One region of the Clostridium fermenticellae genome, then DNA from elsewhere that is predicted to be linked to it. Evidence: predicted binding sites of a transcription regulator. Region 1 holds the regulator's gene; the other holds the start of a gene.
What was found. Region 1 encodes Rex, which represses fermentation and respiration genes when NADH is low (regulators of the CRP and FNR family bind a similar motif). Its sites were predicted from a motif close to ATTGTTAANNNNTTAACAAT; they were not measured.

Region 1 (11,276 bases):
AGATATTTTGCTGCCTCTACTTTAGTGTCCATTTCAGCTACATACCACTGCAGTCCCTGGAATGCTGCTATAGGTCTACCAAATTGTTTTCTTTCCTTCATATAGTTTATAGCATATTCAAGTGCCCCTTCTGCTATTCCAAGAGCCTGTGCGGCTATTCCTATTCTGCCGCCGTCAAGTGTTGTCATCGCAACTTTAAAACCTTTTCCTTCTTTTCCTAAAAGGTTTTCTTCCGGTACTTTTAAATCTTCAAATATAAGTTCTGTTGTTGAAGATCCCCTGATTCCCATCTTGTCTTCTACTTTTCCTATTGTGAAGCCGGGCATTCCCCTTTCAATTACAAATGCTGATATTCCCCTTGTGCCCTTGCTCTTGTCTGTCATTGCAAAAGTTACAAAAGTGTCTGCATATCCTCCATTTGTTATAAATATCTTGGAGCCATTTAATATGTAACTGTCTCCTTCTTTTCTTGCCGTTGTCTGCTGTGCTGCAGAATCTGTTCCTGCATTAGGCTCAGTTAATGCAAATGCACCTATTTTCTTTCCGCTTAATAGATCCGGGAGGAATTTTTTCTTCTGCTCCTCTGTTCCGAAGTTATATATTGGCCAGCAGCATAGTGATGTATGTGCTGAAAACGCTGTTGAAGTAGTTGTGCATGCTTTTGCAAGTTCCTCTACTATCAGTATATAACTTAAATAATCGGCACCGGCTCCGCCTAATTCTTCAGGATAAGGCATACCCAGCATCTCATATTTTGCCATTTTTCTCATTGTTTCTATCGGGTATTTTTCTTCTGCGTCAACTTCTTTTGCAAGTGGCTCTACCTCATTTTTTACAAATTCAGCTGCCATCTGTTTTATTAATTCTTGTTCCTTTGTCAAACCAAAATTCATTATATTAACCTCCTATCTATTCTTAAAAGATTTGTCCCTTTTTTCAACAAATGCAGTCATACCTTCTTTTTGATCTTCTGTTGCAAAACAGAGTCCAAATACTGCTGATTCATATGAGAGACCTGTATCTATATCACATTGCATTCCCTTGTTTATTGCCGCCTTACACATTTTAACTGCTATAGGTGCATTAACTGCTATAGAATTTGCAAGATCTTTTGCTTCCTTCATCAAATCATCTGGTTCCACAACCTTGTTTACAAGACCTATTCTGTATGCCTCTTTTGCATCAATCATTTTAGCTGTATATATAAGTTCCTTTGCCATTCCTGTTCCAACTATCCTTGGAAGCCTTTGAGTTCCACCATCTCCTGGTGTTATTCCAAGACCTACCTCAGGTTGTCCAAATTTAGCTTTACTTGAAGCTATTCTTATATCGCATGCCATTGACAATTCACAACCGCCACCAAGTGCGAAACCGTTTACTGCTGCTATTACAGGTTTCTCAAGATTTTCTAGTTTTCTTAAGACTTCATTCCCAAGCATTCCAAATCCTCTTCCGCCTTCTGTATTCATGTCTTTCATTTCAGTTATATCGGCACCTGCAATAAAAGCTCTACCTGCTCCTGTAACTATTACAACCAGTATTTCATTATCTTTAGAAATTTCATCAACAACATTACCAATTTCTACAAAAGTTTCAGTGTTTAGAGCATTAAGTGCTTTAGGCCTATTAATTGTAACTATAGCTATTTTCCCATCCTTTTCAAAGGTAAGATTTTTAAATTCCATCGCTTGCTCCTCCTCATTAATGAAATAATCAATGTTATATAATTAACGCATTTTGTTAATAATATAACAAAATAATATAAAAAATAATTGAACTACGTGAGCTCAATTATTATTATAAACCTTAGCATACAATATTTCAATATAAAATAGTCAAATATTTATAAATTTTACCTTCTATTCAGACAATTATTCTATATCATTTAATAAGCAACTTAAAGTAAGTAAACTATCACTTAGATGAACATCTTCAATCTTTATATCATCCGGGGCAACTAAATCTACAGGAGCAAAATTCCAGATCCCTTTAACTCCATTTTTAACTAAAACGTCACATACCTTCTGGGCGCTATTTCTAGGAACACATATAATTCCAATGTCTATGTGGTTTTCTTTTAAATACTCCGGCAATAAATCCACATCTCTTATTTCTATATCCCTTAACCTTAGCCCAAATAACCTTGGATTGGCATCAAATAATGATTGAATTTTAAATCCAAGTTTGTCAAATCTTATATAGTTTGCTATAGCCTGACCTATATTTCCAGCTCCTACTATAATTGTTCCATATGCCTTAGTAAGTCCTAATATATTCCGTATCTGATTATATAACTCACTTACATTATAACCATACCCTTGTTGTCCAAAGTCTCCAAAACAATTTAAGTCCTGTCTTATTTGAGAAGCCGTGAAACCTATTTTTTCACTTAATTCCTTGGAAGAGATTCTATCAACATCATTCTTCAATAATTCTGTTAAATACCTGTGATACTTAGGTAATCTCTTTATAACAGCCATTGATATATTTTTTTTCTTGTCCATACCGCACCTCTTATTATATATATTTATTATATATTTATTCTTCAGTCACATTATCATTTAATAATATTATACGTCAATTTTTTATTATACCTTTTTAATCACAACTATGCAATATTTATCAAATATATTCAAAAGTATGTTTAATTTATAATATAATAATATGTATTTATAAATATTTTATGTAATTAAAAATTATATAAAATAATTTTTTCTACTTTAAATTGTTATACTATATTAAAATATTCTCTTTCATACTAAAAATTGCACTACAAAAAAATTCGCTGTCATAGTAAAATAGTATTGGTCAAATTAAGGAAGGTGAAAACATGATTATCTTAAGCTGTAAAAATATTCATAAAAGCTATGGAACTGATATTATATTGAACGATATAAATCTCAATTTAAATGAAGGTGAAAAGGTAGGTTTAATAGGTCCAAATGGAGCCGGTAAATCAACACTTTTTAAGATTATAACCGGTCAGTTAGAAGAAGACCTTGGTAATTTATTTATTGACAAAAATAAATCAATAGGTTACCTTTCACAACATTTATCTTTGGAATCTTCTAATAGCATATATGATGAAATGCTTACTGTATTTAGAGAACTTTTAAAATTGGAAAAAAAATTATCAACTTTGGAAAATATAATGAATCAACCATATAATGATAATAATAAGAAACAATATGACAAAGCAATTAAAGATTATACTACATATACTGAAATATATAATAATAAAGGTGGATACACATATAAAGCTGAAATAGGAAAAGTTTTGAGCGGACTTGGATTTAATCAGGATGACTATGATAAAAATATAAGTATATTAAGTGGTGGTCAAAAAACCAGAATTGCTCTTTGTAAACTGCTTCTAGTGAAACCACAAATCTTATTATTAGATGAACCTACAAATCATCTTGATCTAGATGCTATAGAGTGGCTCGAGGATTACCTGAAAATGTACAAAGGCACAGTTTTAATAATATCCCACGATAGATATTTCTTAGATGCTATAACTTCTAAAACACTGGAATTAATAAATGGTCATATAAATTCATATAATGGTAATTATACTCAATATATTGATTTAAAGAAAAAAAATTATGATACACAATTAAAAGCTTATAATCTACAGCAAACTGAGATCAAAAGGCAAGAGGAAATAATCAAAAGATTCAAATCTTTTAACAGAGAAAAAAGTATAAAAGCTGCTGAAAGCAGACAGAAAGCATTAGACAAAATTGAAAGAATAGAACAACCTGACAAAGAACAAAAAATTGATCATATAATATTTGAAACACAAATTAAAAGTGGAAATGATGTTCTGCATATCGAAAACTTAAGTAAAAAATTTAACAAAGTCTTATTTCAAAATTTAGATCTAGATATTAAAAGAGGAGAAAGAACAGCTATCATAGGCGAAAATGGGCGAGGAAAAACTACTTTATTTAAAATAATAATGGATAAACTAAAAGCAGATTCTGGAACTTGTTCTATTGGTAAAAATGTATTTATAGGATACTATGATCAGGAACAATCAAATCTTAATTTAAACAAAACTGTGCTAGATGAGGTTTGGGATGATTTTCCCGAATTAACTACAACCGAAATACGAAGTTATCTTGCTGCTTTTCTATTCCAAAATGATGACATATTAAAAAAAGTGTCGGATCTGAGTGGAGGCGAAAAATGTCGAATAAATCTACTAAAATTAATGCTTTCAAAATCAAATTTTCTTTTACTTGATGAACCGACAAATCATTTAGATATAATGTCAAGAGAGGCTTTAGAAGATGCTTTATTCAATTATGATGGAACTGTACTTGTCATATCACATGATAGATATTTTTTAAACAAAGTCATCAATAAGATATACGAACTTACTGAAAATGGTGCTAACGAATATTTGGGTAATTATAGTTATTATATCGAAAAAAAGGAGAATCCATTAAGATTCAAAAAGGATAATAGCGAATTATCAGAGAAAACTAAAACTCAGATAAACAATGAAAAGAAGAAAAAAAGGGAAATCAAGAAATTAGAAAAAGAACAGAAATTAAAGATCCAAAATCTAGAAGACAGTATATCAAATATTGAAAATTTAATATTAAAGCTTCAAGATGATTTGTGCAGGGAGGATATTTATTCAGATCCTCAAAAAAGTGAAACCATAAACAAGATGTTGATTGAAAAGCAATCTAAGCTAGATAGTTTATATGAAAAATGGGAAAAATTAATGTAGGGATTATAACCCTACATTTAATTTATTTTCTGTACTTCCCGATCTTTTCATTCATAGTAACACCATCTGGCTTATAGTCTATCTTAACTATAGATGCTACTCTTTCTGCACCATTTTCCACACATATTTGTTGGGCTTTTTTTACGATATCAAGTAATTCATCAAGTTCACCCTCCATTGTTGTTTCCATAGCACCCACTTCATATTTCACACCAGTTGACTTTATGTAATCTATAACCTTATCAACAACTTTATATAAATCCTTATCTTTAACTGATGGTAACACCTGCAAGCTGACATTAATCGCTGACATTTTATCACTCCTTGCCATAAATAAAATTATAATTTATCATTTAAAAATACCCCAAGTTTACTATCAACTTCTGATAAATGCATTACAAAATTTTCAGTAAAAAATTCATTCATCTCCATTATTTTAGTAATTGAAATATAATTCATCTTAAGCACGCTATCAAATGCGTATATTTTTCTTAAGAAAAGATTATGCTCTGCCTTATGTTCCTCATATCCTGAATACATGTATTTAACCATATATTCTTCTTCATCTTTGAAATGATTTTCAAAATATACTTTTAGAAAATTAAACACCCTAATTACTTCATCCCAATCCCTATCATTACACGCCTCTCGAAATTGCTCTATAGCATTAAAAAGTTTAATATGCTGTTCATCAATTTTATCTACACATATTAATAATCTATCTGTGAATAAACCTAGCATAACGTTCCTCCCAAAAACTAATAAATATATAATTGTTTAAAATAGTTTAATAATAAATCTGCTTATATTTTGAGTATTTGTTTTAATCTTTTTACATTATTTCTACTAATAGGTATTTCTGATTTTTCACTATCATTCATGACCAATTTATAAGTGCCATTAAACCATGAATATAATTCTCTTATATTATCCATATTCACAAGATAACTTCTATGAGCCCTAAAAAAATTAGTTCTTTCTTCTATTTGATGTAATGTATATCCAACAAAATATTTATTACTTTTTGTTCTAACATAAGTTTTTTCATTTTCTATATAACAGTAATAAATATTTCTAACATCAACAAGTATTATTTTTCCATTTCTATCGCATGGTATCCTTTTAACCATATTTTTTTCTTTATCAATTTCATTAATCAATGTATCAATCATCTTCGGGAGTTCACTTTGTTCGGATATTTTTTGCCACTTATCTACTATCTTGTCAATAGTCTTTGATATTCTCATATCATCAAATGGCTTTAAAATATAATCCATAGCTCCTACCTCAAATGCTTGTACTGCATGTTTTTCATACGCTGTTACAAAAACTATATCTATTTCTTTATTATATTCCTTCACTGCTCTGGCAAGTTCCATACCATTTTTAACGGGCATATTTATATCCAAAAACACTACATTTGGAAGTTCCGTTTTTATTAAATCCATCCCTGTTTCACCATCATAGGCTATATTCGAAACATAAATAGAGTCATACCTAGATATTATATATTTTAACTCTTGTGCTGCAGGAACTTCATCTTCTACGATTATACACTTAATTTTATTCATTAACTGATTTTACCCCCTTTTGGTATTAAAAAACTAACTTTAGTACCCTTATTTAAAACAGTTTCAATTTTAAGCATATTATTTTCCCCATATAAGAGCCTTAATCTTTCATTTACATTTTTAAGTCCTATGCCTGGTGAGCTACATTTAATTTGATTTAATCTTTCATTATTCATACCTACACCAGTATCTTCAACTGAAAACTCTACTTCATGATCTTCATTATAAAGCGCCATAACTGTAACGCTTCCTCCCATAGGTTTTGGAAGTATGCCATGTTTAATTGAATTTTCTATAATTGGCTGTAATATAAATACTGGCATTTTTAAATCCAACATATCTTCAGGTATATCTATACTTAACTTGAGTCTCTCTCCAAATCTGGCTTTTTCTAAGGATAAATATGAATTTATAAAATCAATTTCATCTCTCAATGGTACAAAATCTTCTTCTCGATTCAGAGTCTGTCTAAAATAGTTTGAAAGATCTATAATAAGCCTTTTTGCTTCCAGTGGATCAGTTCTACAAAAGGATGCTATAGTATTTAAAGCATTAAATAAAAAATGAGGTTGAATCTGTGCGCGCAAGGCTCTAAATTCAGCAGTTGATGCTTCCTCTGCCAATTTATTTAAATTATACAATTCTATCTGCATCGATAAAAGATCACTTAATTCTTTTACGAACTGCCAGAAATATACATCTATATTTGCCTTCGATTTAACCTCAAGCCCCAGTACTCCTCCAAAATTCACACCAGAAATAAAAAGAGGTGCACAAACAAAGTACAACATTTTTTTATTATACTCAAGCTTTAATATAGTATAACTTGGATGTTTATAATAATCATCTAAAAGGCTACTTAGTTTATCCTTATCCAGCTTTTGCCCACAATATGTTAACAACTTGCTCTTGTCAGCAATAAATACACCATTTATATTTGATATCTCATATATAATTTCAGCTGCATCTTTAGCAGTATCCATATTTAATCCTTTTCTCATATGAACAATAGTTCTTTTGGCAATGTTAAGTGCTTTTTGGGCCTGTATAGCTCCAATTCTGTCATATTCATTTCTAGCATTTTGTATTATATTAATAAATAAAACAACACCTAATGAATTTATAATTATCATAGGAAACGCTATAATCTTTACCAATCGTATCGTATCTACAAGTGGTCTTGCAACGACTAAAAGTATTATCATTTGTAAACATTCTGCTATCACAGCCCCTATAAAACCACTTTTAACACTAAAAGTACCTTCCTTAGAGTATTTTCTAGCTAAACTTCCAACTATTCCTTCAACAATTGTCGCTATTCCACATGCCAGTCCGGTAAAACCACCCATGAAATATCTATGTATACCAGCAATAGTTCCAACTATTATTCCTATAATAGGTCCTCCAACATATCCTGCAACAATTGCACCAATTGGTCTAGTATTAGCGATAGCATAAGGTTCTAAACTCACGCCTGTATATGTTCCAATTATTGCAAGAAGACTAAAAAATACCACCATAATTATTTTATCCGAAATTTCAAGCCTATCTTTTATAAGATTCTTAAAGATATGTGATTGATTATATATATAAGCAGCTAGTGCTATTAGAGCCATTCGCTCTAATAATTGAATATAAAGCAATTTATCCCCCCTATTTCTATTATATTTTAAATATAAAACATTATTAATCAACGAAATCGACAAACAATTGAATGCAAATATTCTTTTCACAAGCGGCTTTAATATATATTATATAACAAAATAAAAATATTTAAATAAGATATTTTTTGTAAATAACGAGTATTGCTAATCAGGTTTTAATTTTTGCACTTCATTCCTAAATTTTATCTTTTAAACGTGTATCTATATATAAATCATATTTGAAGTATTAACATAACAAATGTAATCGTTTTATACAACTATAAGATTCATAAATAATTATTTTATTAGGGGGGAATCTATATGAACTCTATAGTTTTAGTCATCATTGCTGCTTTAGTATTAGTTTTAGGTTATAGACTTTATGGCGCTTTCATAGCAGCAAAAGTATTAGTTCTAAGGGATACCACGGAAGTTCCATCAAAAATTTATGAAGATGGACATGACTACGTACCTACAAATAAGTGGGTATTACTCGGGCATCATTTTGCAGCAATCGCTGGTGCCGGTCCACTTATAGGACCTGTTCTTGCAGCCCAATATGGTTATCTTCCTGGAACTCTTTGGATTTTAATCGGCGGTGTTTTTGCCGGTGCTGTACACGATATGGTTATACTTTGTGCATCTGTCAGATATGATGGAAAATCAATTGCCGAAATTGCTAAGGCCAATCTCGGTAAAAAAATGGGAATATTGACCTCTATATCGATATTGTTCATTCTCATAATAACAATGGCAGGTCTCGGACTTCCTGTTGTAAACTCACTATATAATAGCCCCTGGGGTACATTTACAGTTGGTTTCACAATTCCTGTCGCTATATTTATTGGAATATATTTAAAATTTATAAGACCAGGTAAAATTGTAGAAGGAACTATCATAGGTATGGTTCTCATACTGGTAGGCGTTATTTTAGGACCCTATATACAGAGTACTGTACTTGCACCATACCTGACATTCAACACAAAACAAATGTCGTTGATACTTGCAATCTATGGTTTTTGTGCTGCTGCACTTCCTGTATGGCTTTTATTACTTCCCAGGGATTATTTGAGCACATACATGAAACTTGGTGTTATAGCATTACTTGTTGTTGGTATAATACTTGTTAGACCTACTATACAGATGCCGGCTTTAACTCGATTTGTATCCGGTGGAGGTCCAATAGTAAACGGTAAAGTATTTCCATTCCTGTTTATTACAATAGCCTGTGGTGCATTATCCGGTTTCCATTCACTTATAGGTTCGGGTACTACACCAAAATTGATTGCAAACGAGAAAGATGTGCTTCCTATTGGTTTTGGTTCAATGCTTATAGAATCATTTATAGCTCTTATGGCATTAATAGCCGCAACTTGCCTTCCAACCGCTGATTATTTTGCTATAAACTCAGCACCTGCTGTATTTGCAAAGCTTGGAATGGTTCCTCATGAACTTCCAATGCTATCACATATGGTTGGTGAAAATCTAGCCGGAAGACCTGGTGGTTCTGTATCACTTGCAGTAGGTATGTCCTATGTATTCTATAAGATTCCTGGACTTGAAGGATTAATGGCCTATTGGTATCATTTCTGCATAATGTTTGAAGCATTATTCATATTAACAACTATAGACTCCGGTACAAGAATCGGAAGATATCTGCTTCAAGATTTAATAGGCCCTGTTTGCAAACCACTTGCTGATAAAAATTCAAAATTTAATATTATATTCTTTAGTGGCCTTATGTCATTTACCTGGGGTTACCTTCTATATACAGGAAATATATCAACAATTTGGCCATTATTTGGTACTGCAAATCAAACACTTGCAGCTGTGGCATTTGCAATAGGTACCACTGTACTAATAAGGAAAGGAAAACAAAAGTATGTACCTATAACCATTATTCCAATGATATTTATAAGTGTAGTAACCCTAACTGCATCAATAGAAAATATCACAACAAATTATATACCAGGACACAAGGTATTATTATGTATAATGTCTATAATACTCATACTAATTCTTATATCTATAATGTACGAGAGTGTAAAAGCTTGGAAGAGAGACTGGGGTAAATTTTCAGATAAAACTGAAATACCAAATCAATCATTATAGTCTTAAATTTAACATTCAATTTATATGGTTTTAGATTTTTATAAATACGAACTTAGACTTACCAGGAACTTTTTAGGTGACGAATTTTGGAAATGTCAACTGAAGTATAACTTAAGCTTGGAATCACAAACCATATAATTATAATAAAAAATGTAGATGGTTTATTATAACCATCCACATTTTTTATCATTACTTAATCGAATACATTTGTAAGTCTATTAAACAAGTCTTTATCCTGTTTTATCTTTTCTTCATTTCCAAGCACACAAATATAATTTTTACTCATTACATCATTTATTAAACTGCTGTATTTTTTAATTTCATTAACATCTGTATTTAGAACTTCATCTCTTTCTCTTTGTATATCTTCATATTTAATGCCTTTTATATATCTCTCAAAAACTTTTTCACCTTGCACTGAAGGAGTCAATGGGTAATCTAAGTCAGATATGGCTCCAATTATGTACTTCCTCATTTCTCTATCATCTGCATTAAAATTTTCTATGAACTTTCCAGCTTCATCATAAACCTTCAAAGTATCTTTCAAATTCGGATCACGATATGATGTAAAAAACATATTTCCATTTCTCTGGAATGAAGAGAAGCACCCATAGGCACCACCCTGTACTCTTACCTTATTCCACAAATACGTATAATTTGCAATTGCTTTGAGCACCTGTAAACTTCCGCTGTATTTATATCCAAGCTCTATAAAATTATATGCTTTGGATACATACTGAACCTTGCCAGATGTCATTATTCCCTCATTTAGAGGAGTCAAATCAAACTTATAGTTATTGTGACAAACTTTACCCGAATCGAGGTTATCGTATAATGTGTTTAAAAACTTTCTATTTTTATCATAATTTTCTTTGTCAAGCGTTATATTTGTAATCAAATTATTTTTGTTAAATACACTATGTGCTACTTCCTTTAAATTATTAGTTATCTCTTCAGCTTTTTGTTCAAAGTTTTTATCAAGATCAACGATGAAGTTATAAAATTCAATTCCATTTACGACATCTTGATATTTACCTACATTAGAAAAATATGATAGTAAATGATTTGCCGTTACAATATGTCCTCTATCAAAAATTATCATTTCCATTCTTGATTTTGTTTCATCAATTATTTCTCTTATTCTATTTTTATCATCAAATTTACTTCTCTTAATTATCTCTTCTAAAAGTTCAACTAATTTAGGCA
Region 2 (11,276 bases), 1.1 Mb from region 1:
CGGCTCCCGTTATCTCTGGAATTATAGCATCATAATCTCCAACCTTTGTTTCTTTTAATACTCTGCCTACAAATTTTGTTTTTAAAACACTTTCATACACAAACTTTTCATTAATCTTTAATTTCCCTTTTGCGTAGAGTGTTGCAAGTTTAGCACTTGTTCCGGTTCCACAAGGTGATCTATCCAGTTGTCCTTGTCCAAACACTACGGCATTTTGAAGAGTTGCATCCGGACTTTTTGCAGGTCCATAAATTTCACAAAGATCTACTGTCTTTATATGTGATAGAGTCGGATGTTGTATTTCAACCCGGTCATTAACTGCTTTTATAACATTCATGCCTACTTCAATTAATTTTTGTGAATTTGCGGGACATATTTCTACTCCCAGATCTTCTGCTTTAACTATTGCAAAGAAACTTCCGCCAAAAGATATATCCATTCTTACTTTCCCGATACCGGGTACCTCAACTTCAATATCTCTCTTATATAAAAATGCAGGTACATTTTCCAGTGAAACCTGTTTTGCTTTTCCATCCTCAACTTTTACTTTAGCTTTTACAAGTCCGGCCGGTGCTTCAAGCATTACAGTTGTAACAGGTTCCTCTACAGGTACTATTCCTTCTTCAACTGCTACTGTCGCTGTTCCTATTGATCCATGTCCACACATATTTAAATATCCGCCGCCGTCCATGAATATAACTCCAAGATCAGCTTCATCCATAGTTGGCTGTGTTATAATTGATCCGAACATTTCATTATGTCCTCTCGGTTCAAGCATTATTGAAGTTCTCAAATAATCCATATGTTCTTCCAGATATTCCTTTTTCTCCGGCATAGTTTTTCCTGGAATGCTAGGCACTCCTCCAACTACTACCCTTGTTGCTTCTCCCATTGTATGTGAGTCAACTGCAAATATGCTTTTTTCAATTTTCATTTTTTCTCTCCCCCTCATATGATTTTTACTTACTGATACCTGAACTTGTCAAGATTTAAAAAATTACAACAGCGAATGAATAACTCCATCTCTGCATTGATTTGGTGTAATCAGATACGGTATATTTTTAGAGTCTCTCATATTATGGGAACCAAGAAACCCTCCTGGTTCATATGGAAACATTGCGGTATCATACATATTTCCAAGTCCGGATACAATCTTTACAAGGATAACTTTACGTCTTCCGGGACGCATAACATCATTAAACTCTTCTCTTGTATACGGCATATTATCCAAATTCACAAGCACCTTACGGATTTCCTGAACAATTGAGTCCGTCACCCGATGTCCGGCCATAATACCTTCTGCTGTTCTTCCTTCACCCTCTTCAAACAGCACATCAACATGTAAAATATAATCAGTTGACTTTGGCGTGCCAGCACGATCAAATACAACCTGATTTTTCAAAATTCCTTCTGATGAGCCAATATTGGATGGCTGAAATTTGCTGTTATCCTCAACACCAGTTGTCATGACAGTTATTCCTGAAAGCAAATGTGTAATCCCCTCTCCCAGTTCTCCCCGGACTTTACAGGCAATCGGAGAGTAATCCATATTGGAATTGACAAACATATTATAATTTCCCGGTTCAATTATGCTAACATTAACATCCTTGATTCTAGGTTCAGATTTGATAAGACTCTTTTCAATTCCTTTGCGTATAATAAGCACACCATGGTCAATATCTGTTTTATCGCCAAAACGAACTTCATGAATACAAAATGACTTACGAGTTAACCTGCGTAGGTTCTGTTCTGGTTCATCGACTCCTGTATCCAGCAATTTTCCAGCTTTCCTAAGCTTATTTTTCACAAGTGCTACAGCTTTCATTGCATCATAATCCGTCAGATTATTCTCTCCTACAACACAGGATTCATATCCAGCATCACTTTTATTGAAATCTATCACACAGTCAACATAGTTATTAGTACAGACAAGCCGCCCCTGCTGCGCAATATAACTGAGTCCAACACTCGGGATTCCCCGGATACCAAGCTGCTCAATTACATTAACAAAATCCACATGATGATTTCCCCATCCATCAATTGCAACAATTGCCGCATCTGCATGCATAATCTGTGCGATATCACCAACACGTTTTGCTGTATAAACTTTATCATCACATAATTCAGATACACCATCTACAATAATACCAGTAAATTCAACATCCTTTTCCTTTGAAAGTGCTTCTGTTAACGGGCATTGAAAATGATGCAGTGTTGTCATTTTAATACTTGGTCCTAGTCCCATAATATACCTCCATTCCGCATGATCACTTATTTTTGTTTATAACAAAAATTATGCAAGAGGACTGCCATAATATGACAGCCCTTTTGTAGTATTTTACTGAAACAATTTATACGTTATGACGATATTCATAAGGTAATATTTTTGTTGAATTAAAGCTTGGACAATCACGAACCCATTCTAAGGATTCCTTTACAATTGCTGTCTGCATTTCAACATTATTTGGTTCTCCGGCATTTGATCCTATTGGTACATGTGGAGCTGTAATTCTAGGTGCTCCCTGCTGTCTTGCAATTGGAGGCAATGCAGCAATTACACAACAACTCATACCTGCTTCTTCACAACATCTAGTAACAATTGTTGCTGAACGATGGCAAGTTCCGCATCCACCTGTGCAAAGAACAACATCTACACCCTGTTCCTTTAATTTGCGGGCAATTTCCGGACCTGTCTCATTCTTGAATTTTTCAACATTTCCGCCGCCGCCCATAAATGTATAAGTCTCTTTAGGCAAAGAGCCAATGAATCCTGCATCTAATAATTCATGAAGACGATCTATAGGAAACATAGCATTAACATCCTTATTGATATCAGAGTTATCAAATCCACCATGTGTTACCATCAGTTTATCAGATGGTGTATCAAATGGAATTACACGATAAGAGAAATCACCAGATGTATTAAATGGTGTCTGGTCTTTTTTATGAATTCCACCTGCTGTAATAAAAGCGACCTTGCATTCATTTAATGGTTTTTTTAATTCTGTAAATACTGGTTTTGGTGTAACCGGTACAAAGATTTCGGATTGCATCCCTTTTTTTGTTGTTAATTTCATTGTTCTTCCTCCTTAAATTGATTTTGCTGGAATATCCCGTTTGCCAATTACTTTCAAACAACTAAAATAAAATTCTACATTTTGTCCTTCTTTCATTGTAACTGGCGTAAATACCCAGCGCCGTGGTACTCCTATGGTTCCCAAATTATTCATTATTGCCACCTCTATGGCAGTATCATTTACTTGTGTTATTTTTCCTCCCAATAAACATGGAGTTATCTCATGATCTGTTTTCATGTCAGAACAGTCATAGTCATACGGGTCTTCTACCACCTGAATATAACTGAAATAAAATTCCATCTCATGACCAATTGCCAGAGTTTCATCACTTATAATCAGGTGTTTTGGAACCGTAATAACTCCCAAACGCCCATGAAGATGAACCTTCACCTTATCCTCATACACTTCTTTCACGAGCCCTCCCATTTTTACGGGATTAATTATATAATCACAATCCATTAATGCAATGTTCCACTTTCAACAAGCTTTGTTTCTGGGAGCCCTAAGATACTGTTGTTTGCATTAATAACATCATTATTCCATTTCTTTTTAGCTGGCTTGATTTCTATGCCTTCCATCTTATTCTTAAGCATCTGTATTGCACGTGCAGCTACTTCTGGAGTTACGCATGAGCAGCCTGCAATATCATTTTCAAATCCGCCCTTATCCATATTTTCTTCAACCATTGCTGTAGCATATTCATTACCAACTACCAATTGTCCCTGATATGCACAGAAGGATACACCAACTACCGGAATACCTCTCTTTCCAGCCTGTCCAATATGCTGAATAAAATCGATATGGTTATTTCCAAAACCTTCTGTTGTAATTATGACACCGTCAAGATCCAGTGATTCAAGCATAGAACCAAGTCTCTCAGATACCCATAACTTTTCATCATTAACCTGTGGTGAACCAATAAAGACAACACCTACGAGATCCAACTCATCATCTTTTGCCAGTTTTTCTACAAGAGGTTCTCTAATGTAATGACGTGTCATTTCTTTTGTTGCAGGTCCAATACAAGTTAATGCATGTATAGATCCGTCTCTTACCTGATTTGGTGTTAATATAATTGGAACATTGCCACAGTCTACATTCTTCTGTCCACCGAGAACTCCAGAAGGCTCATTTGGGCATATAACATTATCATGCATAGCTCCCTGTCCCATAATTTCTTTTATTAATACTACACGGGGATTTCCTTCTCTGCGCACATCTTCACAGATTTCTTCATTAACAACTTCACCTTCATACTTTTTCAGTTGATCACGAACTTCCTGAATAATGTAATCCTGGCATTTATGTGCTGCAAATGGTCCTGGTCTTGTCATACCTGACAATCTCTGAACAACTGCGTGGCAGCGGATAATAATATCATTTTCATCTGCGCATCCCGGATGTCCAAAATACATCTTCTCATCCAAATATCCTTCGGAAGAACCAAACTCATGAATCTGTACGCCATCTTCGTCTACACCGGTAAGCATGAATACAACACCATCAGCAACCTTTGTAATACCTTCACCAAGCTCGCCCTCAACTTTTGTAGCAATTGGGCAAACATCCATGATTGTATCTGTATATATATGTCTTTCATTTGGATGAATAACATCTAACTTAAGACTCTTGCAAAGAACATCTTTTTTTACTGCACTCTTAACAATACCTTCATCTATTGTAATAACACCATCTTTAATAGAAGTTTTCTTGCCAAGTTTTACATCTGAAATTTTAATATGCTTTTTTACAAGTTTATGAATAACCTTTTTCTCTCCACTTTTTTCTGCTGCTTCAGGGGATACTGCAGGTGCTGTTCCGGCAAACACTGGTACATCCAGTTTTAAGCCTTCAAATTTTTCTGCTTTTCCAATTTCAATGTGAATCATTCCATTACCTCCTACTGACTGGATTTCCGAAGCTTCTTTGCTTTCCTGTGCTACTTCAGACTCATTTACTTCTTCTATTTCTTCTGCTTCTTCTACTTCGTTGACCTTATCAAGTACATCTTTTGTAATCGGTGTAAGAGCCTCAACATCCTTCGTCAGTGTGCTCCCGACTACCTGCTCAATACGCAGACCATCTGAACTCAATTTTAAGAGACCAGCTTCCTGCATATCTTCAAATAATTCCGGATCTTCTAGATCTGCTGCACCAATAACCAAACCTTTTTCTCTTCTGCAGCAAAATATTGCAGGATCTTTCAAGTGTTTCTGCAATGTTTCTTTTGTAATAGACATTTTGATTCCTCCCTGCTATTCTTTTCTAAATCTTCTTATCATTTTATAATTAACGGGCAATACCCGTCAGTAAAATAATAAGCCTGCAATTTTAAATAAGAACATTTTTAATTCCTCCTTATATTTCTTTTCTAAATTTTCTTATCATCTTATGATTAACAGCACGCATTGCACCGTCAGTACAATGGTAAACCGGTAATTTCAACTGTGGGGCACATGACATTACAGTATTGGTACAGTCTGTACAGTTGCTGATCAGCACAGCCTGTGCTCCTGCTTTCTTTAATGCCATTACCTTTTGCACCTGTCCGGGACATTTCCCTGGATTCTCACATTTCCGGGTATTTTTAACTTGTTTTGCCTGTTTACAATATTCAACTCCTACTACATCGGAACCCATGCTTGATGCCTGTTCTTCAAGGCGTTCTTTATTTGCACCACAGGCACAAACCAAAAGTCCAATCTTTGATGGTCCCGGCATAAAATTCTCAGCTGCAATAATTCCTCCAGTTGTTTTAATAACTGGTGCTTTCAAAGAAGTTCTCTTACCAGTAAATGGGCCTCCCATGATCAATTCACCATATTCTTCACCAAGTCCCCCCGCCATTTCAAACGTTTTCATTACACTCGTTCCAAGCGGAACATCCAGTAATACATGAATAGATGCATTTTCCTTCAGCTTTCCAGCTACCGTCATATCCTTATCAATGAGGGGCTTTTTATCCTCTACCGCCTCCCTTATGCGAAACACAGTTTCTGTATTAATAACTACTGCATTTGCTGCCATCGGAAGTTTCTCTGGTTCCAGAAGAATTCCAAGCGTCTCTCTTACAATTGCACGCTCCTCACCCATGGGATAAATATTATCCAATGCATGAACAGAAACCCGACTGTCTGTATTTGCCTTCTCAAGTTTTTTAATCACTTCTTTATGTATTCCTTTTATAGCTACAATCCCTTTTTCAGCATTGACAAGTTTCATTATTATATTCAGTCCATCCAGAAGCTTTTCCGGATCCCTGTCAATACGTGTTATATTGTGTGACAAAATCGGCTCACATTCTGCTGCATTAACAATTACCGTTCCCTTTTCTTTAAAACTGGTATTCAGTTTCGCATAGGTTGGAAATCCAGCACCTCCCAATCCTACAATTCCAGATTCTTCAATGAGCTCTCTTGGTGTTTTTCCTTGTAAACATATATATTTTTTAAAATCCGTATTTGATTCTTCAATTACAATTTGTTCAGAATCTACTGCTTTAACTTCACCATCTACACTGGAAAAAATATTACTTCCTAGTGCACCTTCTGGCCTTTTTGCTATCATTTGACCTCTTTTTACAAAATCATTTTCCTTAACCAGCACCCCGGATGTCACTCCAACATGCTGCCTGAGTGGAAAAACAAAATCCATTACTATACACCTACTTTCTGAAAAAAGCAAATAATTGCATAAATTATCATACACTATTTGATAAAAAAATAACTTTAATTTAAAATATTTTAATCATTTACACTTTATATTATAAGCAATTCATGTGCCAGTTAATATAAAAATCAATCTAAAGAAATATTTTACGCATAAAGTATTGCAAAATAAGCATTCTTTGACTTTATTAATATATAAAATATAATCGATAAATTTCTTGTTTGTTAAAAAATTGTCCAATTTTATACAATATCTTTTTAAAATATACAATTATTATCTCAAGTATACTGTTACTGCTGCTTTCAATAGAATAAAAATAAAGTGTCCATATTAATACAAATGTATTTATATGGACACTTTCAAGATAAACAGAATTTAAAAATACTGATATACCTAAAAAAATTTTAATATATTTTACACATGACACCTCATGTGCTCGGATAAATAATTTTACCCAATTCCTTCAAAAGCGCTGATTTTCTGAACAATCTGAAGATTTTATTTTATACTTTTGCAATTTATGATACAATGTAGCTCTTGGTATATTCAGCAAACTTGCTGCCTTAGATTTATTATTTTTTGTTAAATTTAAAGCTTTTATTATATTATCCATTTCGAGTTTCTTTATGGCTTCAATTAGGTCTAAGGGGTATTCCTTATAAGAATCATTTTTCTTTAATTCAGAAATAATATAATCTGGAATAGAATTTTTTTGTATAATCCCATTTGTTGTTGTAATAACAATACGTTCAATAACATTCATAAGCTCCCTTATATTACCTGGCCATCTGTATTCACTAAGAATACTCAGAGCCTCCTTTTGAATTTTTAATATATGTTTTGAATTTTCAGATGAAAATTTTTTAATAAAATGATCTATAAAAATTGGAATGTCTTCTTTTCTATCCCTAAGAGGAGGAAGACTGATTTCTGCAACATTTAACCTATAGAATAGATCTTCTCTAAATTTGTTTTGCTCTACCATCTTCCTTAAATCTTTATTAGTTGCTGATATTACCCGTAAATCGAGTTTGATACTCTTTTCTCCACCAAGTCTTACAATTTCTCTTTCCTGCAGTACTCTAAGCAATTTTGCCTGCATATGCAATGGCATATCTCCCATCTCATCGAGAAAAATAGTACCTTCATTTGCCATCTCAAATATACCAATTTTCCCTTTTTTACTAGCACCAGTAAAAGCTCCTGAACAATATCCAAAAAATTCGCTTTCAAAAAGTTCTGAAGGGATCGCACTGCAATTTACCGGAACAAAAAGACCTTTCCTTCCACTTAACTCATGAATTCCCCTAGCAAAAACTTCTTTACCTGTTCCACTTTCTCCTGTGATCATAACACTTGCATGAGTTGGTGCAATTTGCCTGGCCATTTCAATTTTTTTTACTATATTAGGACTTTTCCCAATAATATCACCAAAAATTCCTGAAAACTTTTTCACTTCGTTTTTAAGAAAAATAAGCTTTGAATTTGCATCTTCAAGCTCCGCATACAATTTTTTTACCTCTGCGTAATCTCTGTCTGTTGATACTGCCCCTTTAAACACACCTTTTATATATAATGGCATAGAATTTGCAAGTATATAAGAACCTTTTCTAGGTGAATGATACTTGTTTTCGATTGAAACTCGAGTTTTTCTGACATTATTCACAATTGCATTAGGAAAGAATTTCTCAATACCTTTTCCTATAATTTGATCATAGCTAATATCATACAATTTTTCTGCAGCTTTGTTCCAAATAACTACAATTCCATCTTCATTTATTACACAAACAGCTTCATAAATGCAATCCCCAATAGATTTTAGAATTGTGTAATCTATACTGCTAAATTCTTTTTTTAAATATGTTTTTTTCAATCCACCTTCCATATCATCTCTCCATTCTACACAATATTCTCAGCTACCTTTAATCTTACATTAAATAAAAAACAAATTCAATTATGATATCTGCTTCAAGGATTTGACGCCTAAATTCCAATAAAACTTGGAATATACTAATTTACAAAAACTTTATAAAATACTGACATAGATGAAGTCGTTATAAAATAAATTAATATAAATAACTTGCATCATAAATAGGAGGATCCACTTATGTTAAAACACATAATTAAAATTTTTAAAAAAGATATGAAAAATGTATTTAAGAACCCAATAACAACTTTAATTGTTACAGGTGTATGTATTCTTCCTTCTCTATATGCATGGGTTAACATAAAGGCCTGCTGGGATCCATACGGAAACGCAAAAAATATTCCTGTTGCCATAGTTAACGAAGATAATGGCATAAACATTATGGGAAAATATATAAATGCCGGCAATAAAATAGTTGAAAAATTAAAAAATAATCATAAAATAGGATGGAAATTTGTTAATTCAAAAAATGCAGATATGGGAATCGTTGATGGTACATATTATGCAATTATAAAAATTCCTGCAAATTTTTCAAAGGACTTAACTAGCTTAACATCACCCTCACCTACAAAACCTGAAATCGAATATAAAGTAAATACCAAAAACAGCCCTGTAGCTATCAAAATAACTGATTCAGCAAGAAATTCTTTAACAGACCAAATAAAATCAAACTTTGTATATACAGTAAATGAAAGTATATTTTCTTCACTAAATCCAATTGCAAAGGACATATACTCTAATAAACAAAGTATTATAAATTTAAAAGATTCAATAATAAAACTAAGTGATAATATAGATATTATATCTAATATTTTATCAAGCATAAATAGTAACTCAAATGGATTAAATTCTATACTCAAGAACATAGAATCAACTATCCCATTATCAAATTCAAATATATCCTCAATTGAAGATAATAATTATAGTACTAATTCATCAATATTATCAATTCAATCCGAAATGAATGATTCTTTTTCTAATATTGAATTAAATTTAGAAACAGCAAAATCAGATATATGCAGAATTCAAGAATTAATACAAACATTAAATTTATCATCCTCGAATTCAAAACATATAAATGTAGACATTACAATTGATAAAATAGAAAATGAAATTGATATATCGTATAATAGAATTTCCCGCATAATTAACTTTCTAACAAAAGTTAATTATGTTATTAAGAATGTGCATATATCTAATTTTATAAATTCAATGAAAAATATAAAAAACACACTTAGTTCAGAAAAAAATAAAATAAACAATATAAAGCAGCAATTTGATAACACAGCTAATATAAATAAATCACTTCTAGATTCCACAGCAAATGATATTGCAAATCTTTATAATAAATTAACAGATGAAATTTACGACTATAACAATAACGTTAAAAATAATTTAAATTTATTGTCAAATGAAATGATTGAGTCAACAAAACAAGCCTCATCACTTTTAGAATTATCAAAAAAATTTAATACTTATGGAGAAAACTCTATAAACACACTATTAAATGGAACTCAATTGACTGCTCAATCATCAAACAAATTAAATAACAGATTATATGATTTTAAAAATCAAATTAATAATCTGGCAAATAAACTTAAACTCACCAATAATAATGACATAATACAAATACTTACTATACTTCAAGATGATCCTTCCCTCATTGGAAATTTTATATCAAACCCTTTCAATATTAAAGAGCAAAATATATACACTATTTCAAACTTTGGATCAGCAATGGCTCCAGCATATACAACACTTGCAATATGGGTTGGTTCCATAGTACTTGTGGCAATTTTCAAAACAGATGCAGACAGATTTAAGGGAGACGAAAATTTCACCCCAAAAGAAAGATATCTTGGTAAAATGAGTACATTTATAGCTTTTGCATTAACTCAAGGTTTTGTCGTAGCATTTGGTGACAGATTTTTAATTAATGTTCAAATGGCTAATACATTCTTAGCAATAATAGTAGCTCTAATTTCAGCTTTTACATTTACTGTAATTACCTACACACTAGTTTCTATCTTTGGAAATGGTGGAAAAGCTATGTCTATAATTCTCATTATAACCCAGATTTTTGGGAGCGGTGCAACATACCCGATACAACTCGATCCGCATATATTTCAAATAATACAACCTTTATTGCCATTTACCTACTCTGTTAGTGGATTTAGAGAAGCTATTGCCGGACCTCTTGTAAGCTCTGTATTTATAGATTTCACATTTATGATATTGACATCGATATTCTTTATAATATTAGGTTTATTTTTAAAGAAACCGCTTCAGAATAAAATCTATAAGATAAAAACAAACTTAAAGAAATCTGGTATAGGTGATTGAATCAACATCACTTTTAGGAGGTAACATATTGAAAATAATACTTAAATTACTACAAAGAGATATTAAAAGCATAATAAAATATCCATCAGTATTTGCATTAATTTTATTACTGTGTTTCCTGCCATCTTCCTATGCCTGGATTAGCATTAAAACCTCATGGGATCCCTATTCAAACACAAGTAAAATGCCAATAGGAATTGTAAATAATGATACTGGTGCAAACTTTAAAGGTAAAAATATAAATGTTGGAAATGAAATTG

Region 2: a site for Rex is predicted at 6,967-6,986, ahead of prdC (proline reductase-associated electron transfer protein PrdC). Genes of this name have one in related genera too.

The regions. Positions count from the first base shown of each region.
Region 1 covers NZ_CP032416.1:510,104-521,379, reverse strand. Annotated here, with positions in the region: gene D4Z93_RS02560 (acyl-CoA dehydrogenase) at 1-893, opposite strand, end outside; gene D4Z93_RS02555 (short-chain-enoyl-CoA hydratase) at 906-1,685, opposite strand; gene D4Z93_RS02550 (redox-sensing transcriptional repressor Rex) at 1,872-2,504, opposite strand; gene D4Z93_RS02545 (ABC-F family ATP-binding cassette domain-containing protein) at 2,831-4,744, shown strand; gene D4Z93_RS02540 (thiamine-binding protein) at 4,767-5,057, opposite strand; gene D4Z93_RS02535 (bacteriohemerythrin) at 5,084-5,485, opposite strand; gene D4Z93_RS02530 (LytR/AlgR family response regulator transcription factor) at 5,548-6,315, opposite strand; gene D4Z93_RS02525 (LytS/YhcK type 5TM receptor domain-containing protein) at 6,315-7,958, opposite strand; gene D4Z93_RS02520 (carbon starvation CstA family protein) at 8,280-10,070, shown strand; gene D4Z93_RS02515 (insulinase family protein) at 10,264-11,276, opposite strand, start outside.
Region 2 covers NZ_CP032416.1:1,577,067-1,588,342, forward strand. Annotated here, with positions in the region: gene D4Z93_RS07390 (proline racemase) at 1-934, opposite strand, end outside; gene D4Z93_RS07395 (glycine/sarcosine/betaine reductase component B subunit) at 998-2,245, opposite strand; gene prdB (D-proline reductase (dithiol) protein PrdB) at 2,352-3,077, opposite strand; gene D4Z93_RS07405 (CBO2463/CBO2479 domain-containing protein) at 3,090-3,536, opposite strand; gene prdA (D-proline reductase (dithiol) proprotein PrdA) at 3,536-5,317, opposite strand; gene prdC (proline reductase-associated electron transfer protein PrdC) at 5,436-6,731, opposite strand; gene D4Z93_RS07420 (sigma 54-interacting transcriptional regulator) at 7,210-8,631, opposite strand; gene D4Z93_RS07425 (YhgE/Pip domain-containing protein) at 8,854-11,016, shown strand; gene D4Z93_RS07430 (YhgE/Pip domain-containing protein) at 11,045-11,276, shown strand, end outside.